DNA from 3 places in the Enterobacter sp. 4974935 genome. Region 3 is predicted to be linked to each of the others. Evidence: predicted binding sites of a transcription regulator. Region 3 holds the regulator's gene; each other region holds the start of a gene.
What was found. The regulator sigma-54, encoded in region 3, starts transcription at its own class of promoters, with help from an activator protein. The targets are predictions, from matches to a motif close to GTTGGCACANNTTTCGCTNT.
Positions count from the first base shown of each region.

Region 1: the regulator sigma-54 is predicted to act here: its motif matches at 4,781-4,800, upstream of AC4OVS_RS16070 (amino acid ABC transporter substrate-binding protein).
Region 2: the regulator sigma-54 is predicted to act here: its motif matches at 4,128-4,147, upstream of hycA (formate hydrogenlyase regulator HycA).

Region 1 covers NZ_JBZWGT010000003.1:3,076,536-3,084,258, forward strand. The annotation lists gene miaB (tRNA (N6-isopentenyl adenosine(37)-C2)-methylthiotransferase MiaB) at 1-508, shown strand, start outside; gene AC4OVS_RS16050 (PhoH family protein) at 672-1,718, shown strand; gene ybeY (rRNA maturation RNase YbeY) at 1,715-2,182, shown strand; gene corC (CNNM family magnesium/cobalt transport protein CorC) at 2,267-3,145, shown strand; gene lnt (apolipoprotein N-acyltransferase) at 3,151-4,689, shown strand; gene AC4OVS_RS16070 (amino acid ABC transporter substrate-binding protein) at 5,073-5,978, shown strand; gene gltJ (glutamate/aspartate ABC transporter permease GltJ) at 6,134-6,874, shown strand; gene gltK (glutamate/aspartate ABC transporter permease GltK) at 6,874-7,548, shown strand; gene AC4OVS_RS16085 (amino acid ABC transporter ATP-binding protein) at 7,548-7,723, shown strand, end outside.
Region 2 covers NZ_JBZWGT010000003.1:774,313-782,035, reverse strand. The annotation lists gene hycE (formate hydrogenlyase subunit HycE) at 1-196, opposite strand, end outside; gene AC4OVS_RS04945 (respiratory chain complex I subunit 1 family protein) at 212-1,135, opposite strand; gene hycC (formate hydrogenlyase subunit 3) at 1,137-2,951, opposite strand; gene AC4OVS_RS04935 (4Fe-4S dicluster domain-containing protein) at 2,948-3,556, opposite strand; gene hycA (formate hydrogenlyase regulator HycA) at 3,630-4,094, opposite strand; gene hypA (hydrogenase maturation nickel metallochaperone HypA) at 4,305-4,655, shown strand; gene hypB (hydrogenase nickel incorporation protein HypB) at 4,659-5,522, shown strand; gene AC4OVS_RS04915 (HypC/HybG/HupF family hydrogenase formation chaperone) at 5,513-5,785, shown strand; gene hypD (hydrogenase formation protein HypD) at 5,789-6,910, shown strand; gene hypE (hydrogenase expression/formation protein HypE) at 6,907-7,723, shown strand, end outside.
Region 3 covers NZ_JBZWGT010000003.1:316,051-323,773, forward strand. The annotation lists gene mtgA (monofunctional biosynthetic peptidoglycan transglycosylase) at 1-49, shown strand, start outside; gene npr (PTS phosphocarrier protein NPr) at 89-361, opposite strand; gene rapZ (RNase adapter RapZ) at 358-1,212, opposite strand; gene ptsN (PTS IIA-like nitrogen regulatory protein PtsN) at 1,258-1,749, opposite strand; gene hpf (ribosome hibernation promoting factor) at 1,832-2,119, opposite strand; gene rpoN (RNA polymerase factor sigma-54) at 2,142-3,575, opposite strand; gene lptB (LPS export ABC transporter ATP-binding protein) at 3,623-4,348, opposite strand; gene lptA (lipopolysaccharide ABC transporter substrate-binding protein LptA) at 4,355-4,909, opposite strand; gene lptC (LPS export ABC transporter periplasmic protein LptC) at 4,878-5,453, opposite strand; gene kdsC (3-deoxy-manno-octulosonate-8-phosphatase KdsC) at 5,450-6,016, opposite strand; gene kdsD (arabinose-5-phosphate isomerase KdsD) at 6,031-7,017, opposite strand; gene AC4OVS_RS02705 (calcium/sodium antiporter) at 7,031-7,723, opposite strand, start outside.

The DNA.
Region 1 (7,723 bases), 2.8 Mb from region 3:
TATCGTCGGCTTCCCTGGCGAAACCGCTGATGACTTCGAGCGCACCATGAAGCTCATCGGCGAGGTGAATTTCGACGTCAGCTACAGCTTCATCTTCTCAGCACGCCCGGGCACCCCAGCGGCCGATATGGTTGACGATGTGCCGGAAGAAGAGAAAAAGCAGCGTCTGTATATTTTGCAGGAGCGTATCAACCAGCAGGCCAACGCCTGGAGCCGTCGTATGCTCGGCACTGTCCAGCGTATTCTGGTGGAAGGCACTTCCCGTAAGAGCATCATGGAACTGTCTGGTCGAACCGAAAATAACCGCGTGGTGAATTTTGAAGGCACCCCGGACATGATTGGTAAGTTTGTGGACGTCGAGATTGTCGAAGTGCTCACGAACTCGCTGCGCGGGAAGGTGGTACGCACTGAGGACGAAATGGGTCTGCGTATTGCACAGACTCCGGAATCCGTTATCTCTCGCACCCGTAAAGTCAACGATTCTGGCGTAGGTATTTACCAGCCCTGATCCCTCTGGCCTGCCTGTCCGGCAGGCCTTGTATTTCCTCTCATCACCCCCAATATCTACCGCAACGCTTGCGCCTTTATTCTATGGCGTGAATAATTTCGGTAATGACCGTTTTATTACGCCGTGTGGCCACAGGTCAGTTAACCAAATAAAGAGGAACAGTTTGAACATAGATACGCGTGAAATTAGCCTTGAGCCCGCAGACAACGCTCGCCTGCTGAGCCTGTGCGGGCCGTTTGATGACAACATCAAACAACTGGAGCGACGTCTGGGTATCGAAATCAATCGTCGCGATAACCATTTCAAACTCACCGGACGCCCAATCTGCGTCAACGCCGCGGCAGATATTCTCCGCAGCCTGTATGTTGATACCGCCCCGATGCGCGGTGAGATCCAGGATATTGAACCTGAACAGATCCACCTGGCCATCAAAGAGGCGCGCGTGCTTGAGCAGAGCGCGGAAAGCGTGCCGGACTATGGCAAAGCCATCAACATTAAAACCAAACGCGGCGTGATTAAGCCTCGTACCCCGAACCAGGCACAGTACATCGCCAACATTCTCGACCATGACATCACCTTTGGCGTGGGTCCGGCGGGTACGGGTAAAACCTATCTGGCCGTTGCTGCTGCGGTCGATGCACTTGAGCGTCAGGAGATCCGCCGTATCCTGCTGACCCGCCCTGCTGTAGAAGCCGGTGAGAAACTCGGCTTCCTGCCGGGCGATTTAAGTCAGAAAGTGGACCCCTACCTGCGCCCGCTGTACGACGCGCTGTTCGAAATGCTCGGCTTCGAGAAAGTTGAAAAGCTCATCGAGCGTAACGTGATTGAAGTGGCCCCGCTGGCCTACATGCGTGGGCGTACACTTAACGACGCGTTCATCATTCTGGATGAGAGCCAGAACACCACCATCGAACAAATGAAGATGTTCCTGACGCGTATTGGCTTTAACTCGAAAGCGGTTATTACCGGTGACGTCACCCAGATTGACCTGCCGCGTAACACCAAATCGGGTCTGCGTCACGCCATCGAAGTCCTGGCCGAGGTAGACGAAATCAGCTTCAACTTCTTCCACAGTGAAGACGTGGTACGCCACCCGGTGGTCGCGCGTATCGTTAACGCTTATGAGGCCTGGGAAGAGGCAGATCAGAAGCGCAGGGCCGAACTGGCCGCAGAACGTAAGCGCGAAGCGCAGGAGCATGAACAGAAATGAGTCAGGTGATCCTCGATTTACAGCTGGCCTGTGAAGATAATTCCAGCATGCCAGAAGAGGCACAGTTTCAGAAATGGCTGGATGCCGTTATCCCCCAGTTTCAGGAAGAATCAGAGGTCACGATTCGCCTGGTGGATGAAGCAGAAAGCCATGAGCTCAACCTGACCTATCGCGGGAAAGATAAGCCGACCAATGTGCTCTCTTTCCCGTTCGAAGCCCCTCCGGGCATTGAGATGCCGCTGCTGGGCGATCTGATCATCTGCCGTCAGGTGGTTGAGCAGGAAGCCAAAGAGCAGCAAAAGCCGCTGGAAGCGCACTGGGCACACATGGTGGTGCACGGTAGCCTGCATCTTCTGGGTTACGACCATATTGAAGATGACGAAGCGGAAGAGATGGAATCCCTCGAGACAGAGATAATGCTTGCTCTGGGCTATGAGGATCCGTACATTGCCGAGAAAGAATAGTCAGTCACTGACTACCATGCCGCCGCGCAGGGACATAGCGCGGCGGTTAACGTTGAACTAACAAGAGAACCCTTAACAAACGCCATGAGCGACGACAATTCACACAGTAGCGACACGACAACCACTAAAAAGGGATTTTTCTCCCTCATCCTGAACCAGCTTTTCCACGGCGAACCGAAAAACCGTGATGAACTGCTGGAGCTGATTCGTGATTCCGGGCAGAACGACCTTATCGACGAAGATACGCGCGAAATGCTCGAAGGGGTGATGGACATCGCCGACCAGCGCGTCCGCGACATCATGATCCCCCGCTCGCAGATGATTACCCTGAAACGCAACCAGACGCTGGACGAGTGCCTCGATGTGATTATCGAATCGGCTCACTCACGTTTCCCGGTCATCAGCGAAGACAAAGATCACATCGAAGGGATTTTGATGGCGAAAGATCTGCTGCCGTTTATGCGCAGCGATGCCGAAGCCTTCAGTATGGAAAAAGTGTTACGCCCGGCCGTGGTTGTGCCGGAAAGTAAGCGTGTGGATCGGATGCTGAAGGAGTTTCGCTCCCAGCGCTATCACATGGCGATTGTTATTGATGAATTTGGTGGCGTTTCCGGTCTGGTCACAATCGAAGACATCCTTGAGCTGATCGTGGGCGAAATCGAAGATGAGTATGACGAAGAAGAGGATATCGACTTCCGTCAGCTGAGCCGCCACACCTGGACCGTGCGCGCGCTGGCCTCCATTGAAGACTTCAATGACACCTTTGGCACCAGCTTCAGCGATGAAGAAGTGGACACCATTGGTGGTCTGGTGATGCAGGCCTTCGGCCATCTTCCGGCCCGCGGTGAAACCGTTGACATCGATGGTTACCAGTTCAAGGTCGCAATGGCTGACAGCCGACGTATTATTCAGGTTCATGTCAGAATGCCGGACGACTCACCGGTGCCAAAACTGGAAGATTAATGTAAATGGCATTTGCCCCATTCTTTGAACGCCAGCGCGTCCGTTTGCTGCTGGCGCTGTTACTCGGAGCCAGCGGTACGCTGGCTTTTTCTCCTTACGATATCTGGCCAGCCGCTATTCTCTCCCTGATGGGGCTACAGGGTCTTACCCTGAATCGTCGTCCGGTACAGGCCGCAGCCATAGGCTACTTCTGGGGGCTGGGGCTGTTTGGCTCTGGTATCAACTGGGTCTACGTCAGTATCGCGCAATTTGGCGGAATGCCGGGGCCGGTTAACGTCTTCCTGGTTGTGCTGCTCGCCGCCTATCTTTCGCTCTACACTGGCCTGTTCGCCGGTATTCTATCTCGTCTGTGGCCTAAAACGACCTGGCTGCGCGTCGCGATAGCGGCTCCCGTTGTCTGGCAAATCACCGAATTTCTGCGCGGCTGGGTACTGACCGGCTTCCCGTGGTTGCAGTTCGGCTATAGCCAGGTGGACGGCCCGCTGAAAGGTCTGGCTCCCGTCATGGGCGTAGAGGCGATTAACTTCCTGCTCATGGCGGTCAGCGGCCTGCTGGTGCTGGCTCTGGTGACACGTAACTGGAAGCCGCTGGTTGCCGCGTTAATCCTGTTTGCCCTGCCTTTCCCACTGCGTTATATCCAGTGGTTCACGCTGGAGCCCGCGCGCGCCACGCAGGTATCGTTGATACAGGGCGATATCCCGCAGTCATTGAAATGGGATGAGAATCAGCTGCTGAACACGCTGAAAATCTACGCCAACGCCACCGAAAAGGTGATGGGTAAATCGCAGCTCATCATCTGGCCTGAGTCTGCGATCCCGGATCTGGAGATCAATCAGCAGCCCTTCCTGAAGATGATGGACGATCTGCTGCGCGCGCGCGGCAGTACGCTGATTACCGGAATTGTGGATGCGCGTCTCAATCAGCAGAACCGCTATGACACGTACAACACGATCATTACGCTCGGTAAGGACAGCGAATACAGCTATACCTCCACCAATCGTTACAACAAAAATCACCTTGTACCGTTTGGCGAGTTTGTTCCGCTGGAGTCTATTCTGCGCCCACTGGCACCGTTCTTTGACCTGCCGATGTCCTCATTCAGCCGGGGCCCTTACGTTCAGCCGCAGCTGCATGCGCACGGTTTTGCCCTGACGGCCGCTATTTGCTACGAGATTATTCTCGGCGAGCAGGTGCGCGATAACTTCCGCCCGGACACCGACTATCTGCTGACCATCTCAAACGATGCGTGGTTCGGTAAATCGATCGGCCCGTGGCAGCACTTCCAGATGGCACGAATGCGTTCTCTGGAGCTGGCACGTCCGCTGTTGCGCAGCACCAATAACGGCATCACCGCCGTGATTGGCCCGCAGGGTGAAATCCAGGCCATGATCCCGCAGTTCACCCGTGAGGTGCTGACCACGAAAGTGACGCCAGCTACGGGCCTGACGCCTTATGCGCGCACCGGGAACTGGCCGCTGTGGATCCTGACCACGCTGTTCGGTTTTGCCGCCGTAGTGATGAGCCTGCGTCAGCGTCGTAGATAACCTGGCCTTCTGTTGCCGGGTGGCGGCTACGCCTTACCCGGCCTACTCTCCGGCGTAGCCGCCACCCGACAATTTCCTCCTAAACTTCAATTCTGGCACGCCTGTTGCTTTGTTTAATTACGCAAACGCTGTCTGGCTTAACGTGCAACCTTGTCGCACCAGCATGGATCTCCGGTAGCACCGAAACGGTGCAACGAGAGATTATTGCCTCTGAATGGTGCGGCGCGCTTCGCAAAAATAAACAATAACGCAGCAAAATCTTTACATTAAGCCAGACTAAATGTTAACAAGCTTGCATAACACTGCACTCGCATTGCGCGAGATATAACAACATCACAATGGGTATCAAAGCGTCACTGGCGCTGATAAGAAAGGAGTTGGGTATGCAATTACGTAAACTGGCCACAGCAATGCTGGTTATGGGAATGTCTGCGGGCATCGTTCACGCTGAAGACGCTCCGGCAGCAGGAAGCACTCTCGACAAGATTGCCAAAAACGGCGTGATCGTGGTCGGCCACCGTGAATCTTCTGTCCCGTTCTCTTACTACGACAACACGCAAAAAGTCGTGGGCTATTCACAGGATTACTCCAACGCCATCGTTGAAGCCGTGAAGAAAAAGCTGAACAAACCTGACCTGCAAGTGAAGCTGATCCCCATCACTTCACAGAACCGTATTCCTCTGCTGCAAAACGGCACATTTGATTTTGAATGTGGCTCAACCACCAACAACCTTGAGCGTCAGAAACAGGCCGCTTTCTCGGACACTATCTTCGTTGTAGGCACCCGCCTGCTGACGAAGAAAGGCGGCGATATCAAAGATTTTGCTGACCTGAAAGGCAAAGCGGTTGTCGTGACCTCCGGTACCACGTCCGAAGTGCTGCTGCACAAGCTGAACGACGAGAAGAAAATGGACATGCGCATCATCAGCGCGAAAGATCACGGCGACTCCTTCCGTACCCTGGAAAGCGGTCGTGCCGTTGCGTTTATGATGGATGACGCTCTGCTGGCAGGCGAGCGCGCCAAGGCGAAGAAACCAGACAACTGGGAAATCGTCGGGACTGCGCAGTCGAAAGAAGCTTACGGCTGTATGCTGCGTAAAGGCGATGAAGGCTTCAAAAAGCTGATCGATGACACCATCGCTCAGGCGCAAACCTCTGGCGAAGCGGCAAAATGGTTCGACAAATGGTTCAAGAACCCAATTCCACCAAAAAACCTGAACATGAACTTTGAACTGTCTGACGACATGAAAGCGCTGTTCAAATCACCAAACGACAAAGCTCTTAACTAACTAGAACGACAGGGGCGGGATCTCCTGCCCTCTCGATTGTCGGGAAGCATGGACAGACTATACGTTGAGTGGTCGTTCCCCACTCAGCGCAAAAATTGAGCTTCTCACCAATCTTCGAGGGTAGCGCTGCTACCCTCTTTTTTCTGGAGTTTACTATGTCAATTGACTGGAACTGGGGCATCTTTCTGCAACAAGCCCCGTTCGGCAACACCACCTATCTCGGCTGGCTGTGGAGCGGCTTTCAGGTTACCGTTGCGTTATCGATAACGGCGTGGATTATCGCGTTTCTTGTCGGTTCGCTGTTCGGTATTCTGCGTACCGTCCCTAATCGTTTTCTCTCTTCGATTGGCACGCTCTATGTGGAACTGTTCCGTAACGTTCCGCTGATCGTGCAGTTCTTTACCTGGTATCTGGTGATCCCGGAACTGCTGCCGGAAGATCTCGGCATGTGGTTCAAGGCCGAGCTGGATCCTAACGTACAATTCTTTGTCTCCTCCATGCTGTGTCTGGGACTGTTCACCGCTGCGCGCGTCTGCGAGCAGGTGCGTGCCGCCATACAGTCACTGCCACGCGGACAAAAGAATGCGGCACTGGCGATGGGCCTGACCCTGCCACAAGCCTACCGTTACGTACTGCTGCCTAACGCTTACCGCGTCATCGTTCCGCCGATGACCTCCGAGATGATGAACCTGGTAAAAAACTCGGCCATCGCCTCAACCATTGGTCTGGTAGATATGGCGGCGCAGGCGGGCAAACTGCTGGATTACTCCGCTCACGCATGGGAATCCTTCACGGCAATCACGCTCGCCTATGTTCTGATTAACGCTTTAATCATGCTGGTGATGAACCTGGTTGAACGCAAAGTACGCCTGCCGGGCAATCTGGGGGGCAAATAATGTACGAATTTGACTGGAGTTCCATTGTTCCCTCCATGCCTTATCTGCTGGATGGACTGGCGATCACCTTAAAGATCACCGTAATCGCCATTATCGTCGGTATTGTCTGGGGCACCCTGCTGGCAGTGATGCGCCTGTCGAGCTTTAAGCCGCTCGCCTGGTTTGCTACGGCTTACGTTAACGTGTTCCGCTCCATTCCACTGGTCATGGTGCTGTTGTGGTTTTACCTGATTGTTCCCGGCTTTTTACAGAACGTGCTGGGACTGTCGCCGAAAACCGATATCCGCCTGATCTCTGCCATGGTGGCATTCTCTATGTTTGAAGCCGCCTACTACTCCGAGATCATCCGCGCAGGTATTCAGAGTATCTCGCGCGGGCAGTCCAGCGCTGCGCTGGCGCTCGGTATGACGCACTGGCAGTCCATGAAGCTCATTATTCTGCCGCAGGCGTTTCGCGCCATGGTTCCGCTGCTGCTGACGCAGGGCATCGTCCTGTTCCAGGATACCTCCCTGGTCTACGTGCTGAGCCTGGCAGACTTCTTCCGTACCGCCTCCACCATTGGCGAACGTGACGGAACGCAGGTTGAGATGATCCTCTTCGCAGGCGGGGTCTATTTTGTGATTAGTTTAAGCGCATCGCTGTTGGTCAGCTGGCTGAAGAAAAGGACCGTATAATGATTTCCCTGAAAAATGTTTCTAAATGGTATGGGCACTTTCAGGTGCTGACCGACTGCTCAACAGAAGTGAAAAAAGGCGATGTGGTGGTGGTATGTGGCCCGTCCGGCTCCGGTAAGTCGACGCTTATCAAAACCGTTAATGGACTGGAACCTGTCCAGCAGGGCGAGATTGT
Region 2 (7,723 bases), 460 kb from region 3:
GCTCGTCGTTGCCGAACAGCACCGACAGCCAGCCGCCCTGCTGGTAGTAGAGAAACTCCACCACTTCCGGCAGATAGTTCACCTTAATGGTGACGGTTACCTGGTCTTTGGTTTGCCATGACTCCTCCAGCACCACGCCCGGGAAAGCCTGATGCAACGCGGCGAGATACTGCTGACCTTTCTTTTCTTCAGACATAAACACTCTCTTTAATCACGCCACCAGCAAGGAGACGAACGCTAAAAATGCAAAACCAAAACCAGCCCAGGTAATGCGTGACGTTTCGACAAAACGCAGGCGCGCCATGCTGTTTTCAAACAGGGCAATCACCAGCACGCCGATAAGCAGCTTGAGCGCAGCCACCACAACGGCCAGCAGCAGGCCGCCCGCAGAGAAGTGCGTCATCTGCCCCCACGGGAAGAAAACGCCGACGAACATCTGCAACACCACCAGCTGCTTGAGGCTGATGCCCCACTTCAGCACCGCAAAGCCGTAGCCGCTGTACTCGGTGAGTGGCCCCTCCTGCAATTCCTGCTCCGCTTCCGCGAGATCGAACGGCAGCTTGCCCATCTCGATAAAGGTGGCGAACGCGCAGGCGCAGAGCGCCAGCACCAGCGGGAGCGAACGTGAAACCGGCCAGTGGTAAACGGTGTCGGTGATGAAACTGATGTGGGTCGAGCCAGCAACCTGCGCGGCGACCCACAGCCCCAGCAGCAGAATTGGCTCAACCAGCACGCCGAGCATCGCCTCACGACTGGCGCCGATACCCGTAAACGGGCTGCCGGTGTCCAGGCCCGCAATCGCAAAGAAGAAACGCGCGATGGCGAAGAGGTAGATCAGCGTAATCAGATCGCCAAGCACGGGCAGCGGCGAGCCCACCGTCACTACCGGCAGCGCGGTGGCGATGGTCAGCATCACGCCGACCATCACGAACGGCGTCAGGCGGAACACCCAACCTGAGGCATCCGGCGCGACGCTCTGACGGGAGAGCAGCTTGAAGAGATCGCGGTACTCCTGGAGCACGCCAGGCCCGCGACGGTTGTGTAGCCGGGCGCGCGCCACGCGCGTGATGCCCGACAGCAGCGGCGCGGCGGCGAACAACACCAGCGCCTGAAGTATTGCCAGTAACAAACTCATGTCAGGCTCCTCGTGAAATGACAATCACCACCAGCACCGCCAGCTCGATCAGCGCCAGGCGACGGAACAGCACGGGCACGGCGGCACTCTGCCAGCCCGGCACCCAGCCCACCGGGTTCAGCCAGTGGCGCAGCTTCAGCACGGCGGCGAAGTTCTCCTTCACCGGCATGGCGAAACCGTGGGCGGTGATGACCATCGACTGCTCGTGTTCGTAGCCGCAGGCCCACGCCGCGCCGCGCGAGCGGGAGGCGAGACGGTCGCGTCTGAAGAACAGCATCAGCACGAACGGCAGGAGCGGCGCGGCAATCAGCAGCAGCGCCATCATCGGCTGGGACACGACGGTATGCGCCGTAGCCAGCGGCAGCGGAATGGCGTGGCCCAGAAGCGGCAGCAGCCACGGCGCGGCAACCCCACCTGCGATACAGCACAGCGCCAGCGCGACCACGCTGGTGGCCATCAGCACCGGGGCGCAACAGGCGTTTTCCGCTTCGCGGGTGCGCGGCGCACCCAGGAAGGTGACGCCGTAAACCTTTGCCATACACATCACCGCCAGTGCCCCGGTAATCGCCAGCCCAACCGCCAGCAGCGGGCCGAGCAGCCGCGCGATAAACGCGTCGCTCTGGCCGAGCGCGAAGAAGGACTGATAGATCACCCACTCCCCGGCAAAGCCGTTCAGCGGCGGCAGCGCGGCCATCGCCATCAGCCCGACCAGCATCGCCAGCGAAATGACGGGCATTTTTTTGCCAATCCCGCCGAGCTTTTCAATATCGCGGTGCCCGGTGCGAAACCAGACGCTGCCCGCGCCGAGGAACAGGGTGCTTTTAAACAGGCTGTGGTTGATAAGGTGATACAGACCGCCAATAAACCCGGCGGCAATCAGCGCCGGCTGGTTGAGCGCCAGCCCGCTGACACCCGCGCCCATGCCGAGCAGGATGATGCCGATATTCTCCAGAGTGTGGTACGCCAGCAGGCGCTGGATGTTATGCTCCATCAGGGCGTACAGCCCGCCGACAAATGCGGTGATCATCCCCGCAATCAGCAGCGCCACGCCCCACCACAGCGGCGGCTGGCCGCCCGTCAGGGTTATCGTCAGGATGCCGAACAGACCGACCTTCATCACCACGGTGGAGAACAGCGCGGCAGCCGGGGCCGAGGCATTGGCATGCGCCTGCGGCACCCAGCCGTGCAGCGGGATAATCCCGGCCAGCAGGCCAAAACCGACTACGCCCAACAGCCAGACGTCATTCCCCAGCGGCTGGCCGTTAAGCACGGCAAAGTCCAGCGTGCCGAAACGCTGCCACACCAGCCAGCAGGCCAGCGCCAGCAGCAGCGTGCCGAGTCGTCCGAGCGCAAACCACAGCTTGCCGGAGGCGCTGCATCCGGTCAGGAACACGCCGCACAGGGCCATGATTTCAGCCATCACCACCAGCGCGCCGAGGTTGCTGGCGACAACAGTGCAGACCGCGGCGGCCATCAACAGGTTGACCAGCAGGCCGTTGGCGTTGGTATGCTGATGGCGGTGCCAGTCGATATTAAACAGGCTGATAAACAGCCCACACAGACCAAAGGTGACCAGCCAGATGGCATTTAGCGGCGTAAGCTCAACGGCGTGGTGAATCAGCGGGATGAGGGTGTCGACGGATTGGCCGTCGATCAGGACAACGCCGCCCGCCGCCAGCGTCATCAGGCTGCCGACCGCCCCGCCGATACCGGCGATCCAGCCGCTCAGCGTTTTATGGAAGGAGAGGAGCAGCGCCAGGACAGCGGCGGCGGCAAACCAGGCCACGCCGCTGGTCATCATAACTATCGCGTTCATTTCGCCCCCTCGTTAAGCGCCCGCAGCAGCGAAAGATCGCCGACGTCAGTATTGATGGTCAGCTCGCGCTTGCGTTTGCTGGTGCGGGCGATGTCGCGAATATTAACCAGAATTAACGCTTTGGTCGGACAGGTGCGCACGCAGGCCGGACCTTGTTCATCGAAGCTGCACAGGTCGCACTTCACCGCGACGGCGCGAATGCCCGGCACCCAGTCCAGCAGCGTGCTCACGCGTGCCGGAGCCGGTGGCGCAGGCGGCGCTTTCGGGGTGTTGGCATTCGCCGGAATATGCAGCGGACGGCTGCCGGAAAACTCAATGGCGCCAAACGGACAGGCGATGCCGCACAGCTTGCAGCTCACGCACAGGCTTTCGTTCAGCTGTACCGCGCCGTCAACGCGGGTGATGGCATTGACGGGACAGACGCCCGCGCATGGCGCGTCTTCACAGTGGTGACAGAGCTGCGGGGCAGACTCTTTCTCATTACGCATGACGCGCAGGCGCGGCATGGACTGTAGCCCGTGCAGGCGGTGCGTTTCCGAGCACGCCGCCTCACAGGTTCGACAGCCAATACAGACCGTCGAGTCAGCAATTACAAAACGGTTCACCGGGTCATCCTCTGGTGATGGTCATTTTTGACGAAAAAAAACTGTCTTATCGACACTTCTCGACACTCGCTTTTCAGGCCACGTTCGCGGAGGATTTTCCGTCGATCAGCTGTTTCAGGTTGATCGGCTGATCGTGCTCAACGGCAGCGTAGAGGCCGTTATAAACCGGCGCGATTTTCTCCAGATAGTGCTCCAGCACCTGCTGGCGATCGCGGGTGCTGACGTGACCGTCCACCATGCCGTCGGCCATCAGTTGGGCTTTCGCAATACACTGTTTTTCACCCTCTTTTGTCTCAACGTAATACTCAATGGTGTGGCTGTTGAAGCTCTCCGCCAGGGTGACAAAAATCGTGAAGTGTCCAAACAACACAAAGCGCATATCCCCCTGCGCCGCGCAGCTCATGGCATGGTGCAGACGGGCTTTTGACAGGGTGATCCCCTGAATCAGAGAGTTGCAGTAGAGGTGCCACTGATCCTGAAGCTGCTGATGACGTTGCGCGATGTAATCCGCTTTTTCGCTAATTTCCCAAATAGTCATAAAAGGTATCCGGTTAATGGAGTTAGCGGCTGTTAAGCAGATTTCGTGCCAATTTTTAATTTATTGATTTAAATGGATTTTAAAGAGATGCGCACTGTCACCGCCGCGGTGTCGACGTGTCATTTCGACAGCGTTGACATCGTCACGCCGTAACGCAAAACAAGCTGGCACTGTTATTGCATTAAAGGGGCAATTCATTAAGGAGGCGTCATGCACGAAATCACCCTCTGCCAGCGGGCACTGGAACTTATCGAACAGCAGGCTGTGCAGAACCATGCGAAGCGCGTGACCGGCGTCTGGCTGAAGGTCGGGGCGTTTTCCTGCGTCGAGACCAGCGCCCTCACCTTCTGTTTTGAGCTGGTGTGCCGCGGCACGCTGGCGGAGGGTTGCGCACTGTATATCGAGGAGCAGCAGGCGGAGTGCTGGTGCGAGCAGTGTCAGCAGTACGTCACGCTGCTGTCATCGAAGGTACAGCGCTGTCCGCAGTGCCAGAGCAGCGGGCTGCGCATCGTGGCGGATGACGGTATGCAGATCCAACGCCTCGAAATCGAGAAGGAGTAATGTATGTGTAGTACCTGCGGTTGCGCTGAAGGCAACCTGTATATAGAAGGGGATGAACACCGTCCCCACTCCGCGTTTCGCTCCGCACCCTTTTCTCCTGCCCCGCGTCCTGCGGCGGCACTGACCGGCATCACCTTTGCGCCGCAGCGTTCAGACGCGGGCGACCTGCATTACGGCCACGGCGAAGCAGGCACCCACGCGCCGGGCATCAGCCAGCGCGAGATGCTGGAGGTGGAGATCAATGTGCTGGACAAAAATAACCAGCTCGCCGCTCGCAATCGCGCCCGCTTTGCCGCCCGTCAACAGCTGGTACTGAACCTGGTCTCCAGCCCCGGCTCCGGTAAAACCACCCTGCTGACCGAAACCCTCAAACGACTGAATAAACGTGTCTCCTGCGCCGTTATCGAAGGCGATCAGCAAACGGTAAACGACGCGGCGCGCATCCGCGAAACCGGTACGCCCGCGATTCAGGTCAACACCGGCAAGGGCTGCCACCTGGATGCGCAGATGATTGCCGACGCCGCCCCGCGCCTGCCGCTGGCGGATAACGGCATCCTGTTTATTGAAAACGTCGGCAACCTGGTCTGCCCGGCAAGCTTCGACCTTGGCGAGCGGCATAAAGTGGCGGTGCTCTCCGTGACCGAAGGGGAAGACAAGCCGCTGAAGTATCCACATATGTTTGCCGCCGCCTCCCTCATGCTGCTGAACAAAGTCGACCTGCTGCCGTACCTGAATTTCGACGTGGATAAGTGCCTGGCTTACGCCCGGGAAGTGAACCCGGACATTGAGATCCTGCTGGTTTCCGCCACGCGCGGCGACGGGATGGACGCCTGGCTGAACTGGCTGGAGAGCGAACGATGTGCATAGGCGTCCCCGGACAAATTCATTCGATCGACGGCAATCAGGCCAAAGTGGAGATCTGCGGCATCCTGCGCGATGTCGATCTGACGCTGGTGGGCAGCCACGATGAGACCGGCGCAACGCGTCTCGGCCAGTGGGTGCTGGTCCACGTGGGGTTTGCCATGAGCGTGATTAATGAGGAAGAAGCCCGTGACACGCTGGACGCGCTACAGAATATGTTCGACGTTGAGCCGGACGTGGGTGCCCTGCTGTATGGTGAGGAACGATAACACATGCGTTACGTTGATGAATATCGCGCGCCTGAGCAGGTGTTGCAGCTTATCGATCGCCTGAAAACCCGCGCGTCCCTGCTGGACTACACGAAAGAAAAACCGCTGCGGATCATGGAGGTGTGCGGCGGACACACCCACGCCATCTTTAAATTTGGCCTCGACCAGCTGCTGCCGGAGAACATCGAATTTATCCACGGCCCCGGCTGCCCGGTGTGCGTGCTGCCCATGGGGCGCATCGACAGCTGTCTCGACATCGCCAGCCGCCCCGGTGTGATTTTTTGCACCTTTGGCGACGCCATGCGCGTACCGGGAAAAAATGGCTCGCTGCTCCAGGCGAAGGCGCGCGGCGCGGACGTGCGGATCGTCTACTCACCGATGGATGCCCTGACGCTGGCAGAGGCTAATCCTGAGCGTAAGGTGGTCTTTTTCGGGCTGGGTTTTGAAACCACCATGCCCGCCACCGCTATCACTCTCCAGCAGGCGAAAGCCCGCAACGTCACTAACTTTTACTTTTTCTGCCAGCACATCACGCTTATTCCCACGCTGCGTAGCCTGCTTGAAGCGCCGGACAACGGCATCGACGCCTTCCTGGCACCAGGACACGTCAGCATGGTGATCGGCACAGAAGCCTACGGTTTTATCGCTGAACAGTACAATCGTCCGTTAGTGGTGGCTGGTTTCGAGCCACTTGATCTACTGCAAGGCGTGACCATGCTGGTTGAGCAGAAAATAGCGGCCCTGAGTGTGGTGGAAAATCAGTATCGCCGCGTGGTGCCCGATGCAGGTAACAGACGGGCACAGCAGGCGATAGCCGACGTGTTTAGCGTCGAAGGCGACAGCGAGTGGCGCGGACTGGGGCTGATTGCCGAATCCGGCGTACACCTGACGCCCGCGTATCGCGCCTTCGATGCCGAAGCGCATTTCCGCCCGCAGCCGCAGAAGGTGTGCGACGATCCCCGCGCCCGCTGTGGCGACGTACTCACCGGCAAATGCAAACCTCATCACTGCCCGTTATTTGGCAACGCCTGTAACCCGCAAACCGCGTTTGGCGCGCTGATGGTCTCTTCCGAAGGGGCATGCGCCGCGTGGTATCACTATCGCAACCAGGAGTGTGAAGCATGAACACGGTGGAAATGGCGCACGGAAGCGGTGGACAGGCGATGCAGCAGTTGATTAACAGGCTGTTCATGGAAGCCTTTAACAACCCCTGGCTCGCCGAGCAGGAAGATCAGGCGCGTATTGACCTCGCGGCCCTGACCGCCCACGGCGACAGGCTGGCGTTCTCTACCGACAGCTACGTGATTGACCCGCTGTTCTTCCCGGGCGGCGATATCGGCAAGCTCGCCGTCTGCGGCACGGCAAACGACGTGGCCGTCAGCGGCGCGATCCCCCGCTACCTCTCCTGCGGGTTTATCCTCGAAGAAGGGTTACCCATGGAGACGCTCACGGCGGTGGTCAACAGCATGGCGCACACCGCCCGCGAGGCGGGGATCGCCATCGTGACCGGGGATACCAAGGTGGTGCAGCGCGGCGCGGCGGATAAGCTCTTCATTAACACCGCCGGAATGGGGGCGATCCCCGCCGACATTCACTGGGGCGCGCAGCAGCTTTGTGCAGGCGACGTGCTGATTGTCAGCGGCACGCTGGGCTGCCACGGGGCAACCATCCTGAACCTGCGCGAAGGCTTAGGGCTGGATGGCGAGCTGCACAGTGACTGCGCGGTACTCACGCCGCTGATCCAGACGCTGCGCGACATGCCGGGTGTAAAAGCCCTGCGCGACGCCACGCGAGGCGGCGTGAATGCCGTGGTACACGAATTTGCCGCAAGCAGCGGCTGCGGAATTGAACTGACCGAGCGCGGCCTGCCCGTTAAGCCTGCTGTACGCGGGCTGTGCGAGCTATTAGGGCTAGACCCGCTTAACTTTGCCAACGAAG
Region 3 (7,723 bases):
GCGTCAGCTGGGTGGGGAAGGGTTTATGGAGCGAAATAATCTTATGTAAAGCGGGTAAGCGCAGCGCTACCCGCCGACGTGGCGAACGTTAATCTTCGTCAAACCCGGCGTTAAACAGGGCAATCACTGCCGCCAGCGCTTCTTTTTCCTGCGGGCCGGTGGCTTCAACTTCAATCTGGCGGCCTTTGGCAGAATCCAGCATCAGCAGCGCAATCACGCTGTTGGCTTCTGCCTCGGTTCCCTCATCGTTGCGCAGCAGCACCTCAGCATCAAAACCCTGCATCAGTTCAAACAGCTTCATCGCCGGGCGCGCATGCATGCCCAGCTTATTGGTGATTTCGACGGTCTGTTTTACGGTCATGTTTTGCGTTTTTCCAGCGTGCGATGACGGGACTGGACGTTCTTCCCGCGTGAGCGGAAGTAATCGGCCAGCTGTTCGGCAATGTAGACCGAACGATGTTTACCGCCGGTACAGCCAATCGCCACCGTCAGATAGCTACGATTGTTTGTCTCCAGCATAGGTAACCATAGCTCAAGGTAGCTTCGCGTCTGGTAGATAAAATTGTGTACTTCTGTGTGTCGGTCGAGGAACGCCGCCACCGGCTTATCCAGACCGGTCATCGGACGCAGTTTCGGATCCCAGTGTGGGTTCGGCAGGAAACGCACATCAAAAACGTAATCCGCATCGATAGGGATACCGTGCTTAAAGCCGAAGGATTCAAACACCATCGTCAGTTCGCGCTCGCGCTTGCCGAGTAAGCGAGTACGCAGCATTTCCGCCAGCTCGTGGACGGACATTTCTGAGGTGTCGACAATCAGGTCGGCCCGGGAACGCAGCGGCTCAAGCAGATCGCTCTCTTTATCAATGGCGCTTTCCAGCGAAAGATTTTTACTCGAGAGCGGATGCAAACGACGTGTATCGCTGTAACGGCGGATCAGCGTGTTGCGGTCAGCATCCAGGAACAAGAGCTGAGGCGAGAAGCACTCCGGCAGGCTGTTCATTGCCTGCTCGAAGATTTCCGGCGATTCCGGCATGTTACGCACGTCAATACTGACGGCGGCAGAGATTTGCCTGTCCGCCAGCGTCCGCGCCAGATCGGGTAACAGCACTACCGGCAGGTTATCTACGCAGTAAAATCCCATGTCTTCCAGCGCGCGCAGGGCCACGGACTTCCCGGACCCCGAACGACCGCTGACGATCATCAGCACCATGTTCCGTTTCTCCTCAGGGAAGCCGTTCTGAAGGCCCTTTCCCGATTATGCCTCATCCTGATTGCCTTCTGCTTCAGTGATAATTTGATAAAGTTCTTCATCACTTTGAGCTGAGCGCAGTCGACGACAAATGGTTTTATCCGCCAGACGTTTGGCAACCAGCGACAGCGTGTGCAGGTGGGTTTTGGTCTGATCGGCAGGAACCAGCAGCGCGAAGAGCAGATCCACAGGCTGGTTATCGATGGCGTCAAAAGCGATAGGCGTTTCCAGTTGCACAAACACCCCCACGGCACGCAGCGTATCTTCTTCCAGCTTGCCATGCGGGATCGCAATGCCATTGCCGATGCCGGTACTGCCCATTTTTTCACGGGTCAGAATGGCTTCAAACACGATCTGCGGCGGCAGACCCAGCTGTTTTGCGGCCAGCTCACTGATGATTTCCAGCGCACGTTTTTTGCTCTGGCAGTGAACGCCACTGCGGGTACAATCCTGGTTAAGGACATTGCTCAGTTGAAGAGCGGAATCGTTGTTTATCATAATTTCACCTAAGCGCTAACTGTACAAATGGCCTGTTGTGTTTCACAACAGGCCGTCCTGCACCCGTTAACTGCCCGGACAATTAGTGTTGTTTCAGTTTATCTTTATGTTTATTGAGCTGTCTCGCAAGCTTATCAATCAAGCCGTCGATAGCCGCGTACATGTCTTGCCCTTCCGCACTGGCATGAAGTTCCCCTCCGTTGACGTGCAGGGTCGCATCCGAGATATGCGTCACTTTCTCCACTTTCAACACAACATAGACCTGGTTGATCCTCTCGAAATACTGCTCGAGTTTCGCGAACTTAGCGTTTACAAAATCGCGTAAAGCCTCAGTAATTTCGACGTTATGTCCGGTGATATTGAGCTGCATAGTGTCTTCCTTATCGGTTGTGTCAAACCAGTTGTTTACGCTGGTTAGACGGCGGAATGGATAAAGACTCTCGATACTTCGCGACAGTACGGCGTGCCACCATAATACCCTGATCGGACAGCATGGTGGTTAACTTACTGTCACTGAGTGGCTTCGCGGGGTTCTCCGCGGCGATCAACTTCTTCACCAGGGCGCGAATAGCTGTTGACGAGGCTTCGCCGCCGCCTTCGGTGTTCACGTGGCTGGAGAAGAAATACTTAAGCTCAAAAATACCGCGTGGGCTGTGCAGATACTTCTGCGTGGTCACGCGGGAAATGGTTGATTCATGCATCTCGACGGCCTGGGCGATGTCCGCCAGCACCATCGGTTTCATAAATTCTTCGCCCTGCTCAAAGAATGCCTGCTGCTGTTCGACAATACAGCGGCTGACGCGCAGCAGCGTGTCATTACGGCTTTCCAGACTCTTAATCAACCAGCGTGCTTCCTGAAGGTTGCTGCGAATGTATTGATTATCAGCGTCGTTACGGGCGCTGGTGCACATGGAGGCGTATTGCTGGTTGATTTGCAGGCGAGGAATGCTGTCGGCGTTCAGTTCAACGACCCAGCGGCCATTGTGTTTTCTCACCAGCACATCAGGAATAACGTATTCCGGTTCGCTGGTCTGGATAGATTGCCCCGGACGCGGATCGAGTGACTGGATCAGATTCACCGCTTCCTTCAGCACCTCTTCTTTGAGGCGCGTGACGCGCATCAGGGTGCGGAAGTCGTGATTTGCCAGCAAATCCAGATGCTCGCTGATGATGAGCCGGGCTTCATCAATCCACGGTGTCTCTTTGGCAAACTGCGAAAGCTGGATCAGAAGGCAGTCGCGCAGATCTTTCGCGGCGACGCCAATCGGGTCGAAACGCTGAACGCGTTTCAGGACGGCTTCGATCTCTTCCAGTTCAATCTCGTCATCGCCGATGCTTTCCAGAATCTCGTCCAGCGTCACGGTCAAATAGCCCGTGTCGTCAACGGCATCGACAATCGAGGTGGCAATGGCGCGATCGGTATCGGAGAAAGGCGTCAGCTCCACCTGCCACATCAGGTAGTCCTGAAGCGACTGGGTAGTTTCGCCCTGGTAGACCGGGAGTTCATCGTCCTGGTAATCTGCACGCGTCCCGGAAGGGGTACCCGCGGTGTAGATTTCATCCCAGCTGGCATCCAGCGGCAGTTCCTCCGGCATCTCTTTCTGTTCGAGCGCATCTACGGAGTCGAGCGTTTCTGTGTCCTGCGTCTGCTGAGCGTCTACCTCGTCATGAAGATCGGTTTGCTCCAGCAGCGGATTGCTGTCCAGCGCCTGCTGGAGCTCCTGCTGGAGTTCTAACGTGGACAGCTGCAACAGACGGATTGCCTGTTGTAGCTGCGGCGTCATGGCCAGTTGCTGGCTGAGCCGTAATTGCAAACCTTGCTTCATGTTCAGAGCGTTTTTCTCCGGTTCGGCGTGACTTAACCTCTACCCTATCAGAGTCTGAAGTCTTCCCCAAGGTACACGCGCTTAACATGCTCATCTTCGAGGATTTGCTGTGGCGTGCCGTGGGCAATCAGATGGCCCTGGCTCACTATGTAGGCGCGCTCACACACGGCCAGCGTTTCACGAACGTTGTGGTCCGTGATCAGTACGCCAAGCCCGCTGTCGCGCAGGTGCTCAATAATACGTTTGATATCGATAACGGAGATGGGGTCAACGCCCGCAAACGGTTCATCCAGCAGGATAAATTTCGGGTTTGCTGCCAGCGCGCGCGCAATCTCAACGCGGCGGCGTTCACCACCGGACAGCGCCTGACCGAGGCTGTCACGCAGATGTTCGATATGAAACTCTTCCATCAGCTCGTTCGCACGGTCAGTGCGCTGCTCGCTGGTCAGATCGTCACGGATCTGAAGCACGGCCATCAGGTTGTCGAAAACGCTTAAGCGGCGGAAGATGGAGGCTTCCTGCGGCAGATAGCCGATGCCACGACGCGCGCGGGCATGCAGTGGCAGCAGGCTGATATCTTCATCATCGATGATGATGTTGCCGGCGTCACGCGGGACAATGCCCACCACCATGTAGAAGGTCGTGGTTTTACCCGCCCCGTTAGGGCCAAGCAAACCCACGATTTCGCCGGAGTTGACGGTCAGACTGACATCTTCGACGACGCGGCGGCCCTTATACGCTTTCGCGAGGTTTTTTGCAGTTAAAGTTGCCATAACGAATTAGTTACTCTTTTTCTGTGCCGGAGCCTGGCCGTTGTTCTTGTCCTGCAATTGCGAAGGCACAAGAACGGTCGTGACGCGTTTGCCTTTTTCACTGGAGGCCTGCATTTTCTGCTCTTTCACCAGATAAGTGATCTTGTCGCCTTTGATATTGCTGTCCAGCTGTTCCAGGTAAGCATTACCGGTCAGGATGACCAGATCCTTCGCCAGTTCATAGTGCATATGCGAGGCATGGCCTTTCACCGGCTTGCCGTTGTCCTGCATCTGGTAGAAGGTAGCCGGGTTGCCATAACCATCGATAATCTCTTTGCCCTGCTCGCCGCCCGGTCGGGTAACGACCACTTTGTCGGCGTTGATTTTGATGGTGCCCTGGGTCATGACCACGTTGCCGGTAAAGGTGACGACGTTACCCTGCATATCCAGAGACTGGGTATCGGATTCAATATGAATCGGCTGTTCGGTGTCGCCAGTCACAGCAAGCGCGGGAAGACTGGCCGCCAGCAGCGCGCTGGCGATAACAACTTTAAGGCTGAGTTTGTTTGTTTTGAATTTCATAGGAGGTTCTAACCTTTTCAATCAGCTCGGCGTTTTTGCTGCGTAAGTTCCCGCGCATTCTTAAACCGCTGGAATTAAATGTTGTGCCATACAGGGTGACTAAATCCTGCGACGTGACATCCTGGGTGACCAGGTTGATCTGGGCGTTATCCGTCGTAATTTTTCGCAGTTGCGCGTCAGCGGTCAGGGCGTTGACTTCAACGTGACCATACAGGTAAAGCATACGGTCATTTGTCAGTTTTGCCCGGTCAGACTTGATAGACCACGTCGGCACTTTGTCCGTATCAAAGGTGGTCATGACCGGTTGGGTAAACCACGAAGTACCGTCATCTGAAAAATATTCTACATGCTGAGCAACGAGGCGATAGTTCAGCGCGCCTTCCGGGCTATAGACCACGGTGTCGCTGTGATCGCTTTTATAGGTCGGGTCGCTCGTGTTAACCACTTCCGCTTGCGTATCTTCGCGGTCAGCGAGGTTTACGCCAATCAGTACCAGGGCGACAAGCGCAAGCAGAATGATAACCCAACGTCTGGTTTTACTCATATCGATTGCCCTTTCGCCTCATCAAGCTTGCCCTGCGCCAGCAGAAGCAGATCGCAGACTTCACGGACGGCGCCGCGGCCACCGTGAATATGGGTAACGTAATCAGCACGCGGGATCAGCAGCGGGTGCGCGTCAGCCACGGCGATGCTCAGACCCACCTCCGCCATGACTGGCCAGTCGATCAAATCATCCCCGACGTATGCCACATTCTCTGGTGCAATGGCCAGTTTTCCCAACAGATCCCGGAAGGCTACCATCTTATCAGACTGCCCCTGATAGAGATGGGTAATGCCCAGCGTTTCACACCGATCTTCTACCAGTTTAGCTTTCCGCCCGGTGATGATTGCAACTTCAATACCGGACGTGAGCGCACAGCGGATACCGTAACCGTCGCGAACGTTAAAGGCTTTCAGCTCTTCGCCGTTATTGCCCATATAAATCAGACCGTCGGAGAGCACACCATCCACATCGAGGATCAGCAGGCGGATATTTTCCGCCTTTGCCATCATGTGGGCGCTCACCGGGCCATAACAGGTTGCAAGGGATGCACCCGCATTACTCATTGTCTTATCCTTCATTACACTACGCCAGCGCGCAGCAGATCATGCATATGTACCACACCCAGCAGTTGGTCGCCATCGGCAACCATCACTGAGGTAATATGACGGGACTGCATCAGGTTCAGTACATCTACCGCCAGCGTGCCCGGACGGACGCGGATCCCGCCTGGTGTCATTACATCAGCGATGCCCAGCGTTCGGACATCCACACCCATATCGAATACCCGGCGCAGGTCGCCGTCGGTGAAAATGCCCTGAATCTTCATCAGATCGTCGCAGATAACCGTCATGCCCAGGTTTTTACGGGTGATCTCCAGTAACGCGTCGCGCAAAGAGGCCTCTTTGCTGACGTGCGGGATCTCATCCCCGGTGTGCATAATATCGTTGACCCGCAGCAGCAGTTTGCGCCCGAGCGCGCCGCCGGGGTGAGACAGAGCGAAATCTTCAGGCGTAAAACCGCGGGCTTCCAGCAGCGCAACGGCAAGGGCATCGCCCATCACCAGCGCGGCGGTTGTGCTGGAGGTCGGCGCCAGCCCCAGCGGACAGGCTTCTTTCGGCACCTTCACGCACAGGTGAATATCTGCCGCACGCGCCATGCTGCTTTCCGGGCGGCTGGTCATGCAAATCAGCGGTACGTGCAGACGCTTCAGCACCGGGATCAACGCCAGGATTTCATTCGATTCCCCGGAGTTGGACAGCGCAATAACCACGTCCTGCGGCGTAACCATGCCGAGGTCACCGTGCGCGGCTTCACCGGGATGAACGAAGAATGACGACGTGCCGGTACTGGCAAAGGTCGCCGCCATTTTGCGCCCGATATGGCCGGATTTGCCCATCCCCATCACCACGACTTTACCGGCGCAGTAGAACATCTTCTCACAGGCCAGACTAAAATCCTGATTAATGTACTGATCTAACTGCGCCAGACCTTCACGTTCAATCTCCAGAACGTCTTTGCCTGCTTTCTGAAAGTCAAAACCCGGCTGCAATTCTATTTGCGACATAATGCGTTTCCGTTTACCCAGAGAGAAGTGGCGAGAGCCAGTACAGCATCGCCAGCCATACGATAAATCCACCCGTCAGCAGCGCGCCCGCGCCTTTGCCGATCTGCTCTTTTCGCCGCCAGCAGAGCAGGGCGAAAATTACGCTGACCAGTAGCATCACACCGTAATCGCGCGTGAAGACCATAGGGTTAAACGGCCCCGGTGAGATTAATGCTGGCAGCCCCGTCACGATCGCGATATTGAAAATATTCGAGCCAATGATATTGCCGATGGCGATATCATCTTCCCCTTTACGCGCCCCGGCGATGGCGGTAGCCAGCTCTGGCAGGCTGGTGCCGATGGCGATGACCGTCAGACCGATTGTCAGTTCGCTCATCGCAAACGCGTTCGCCAGCACCGTCGCGTTATCGACCACCATCCGCGTGGCCATTGGCATTATGATCAGCGCGACGCCCAGCCACAGCAGGGCGACGGGTAAGGTCCCTTCCCGTGGCAGCTCGGCGAGATGCTCACGCGTGAGGCTATCATTACCCTGTTTTTCCGCCAGACGTGCGATCTTCACGCTGTAAAGCAACCAGATCACGGCCAGGGCGAGCAGGAATATACCGTCACCGACGCTCAGCACCCCGTCATAAAGCACATAGCCTGCCAGCAGACTGACGACTAACATTAGCGGCAATTCACGACGCAAAACATCGGAATGTAC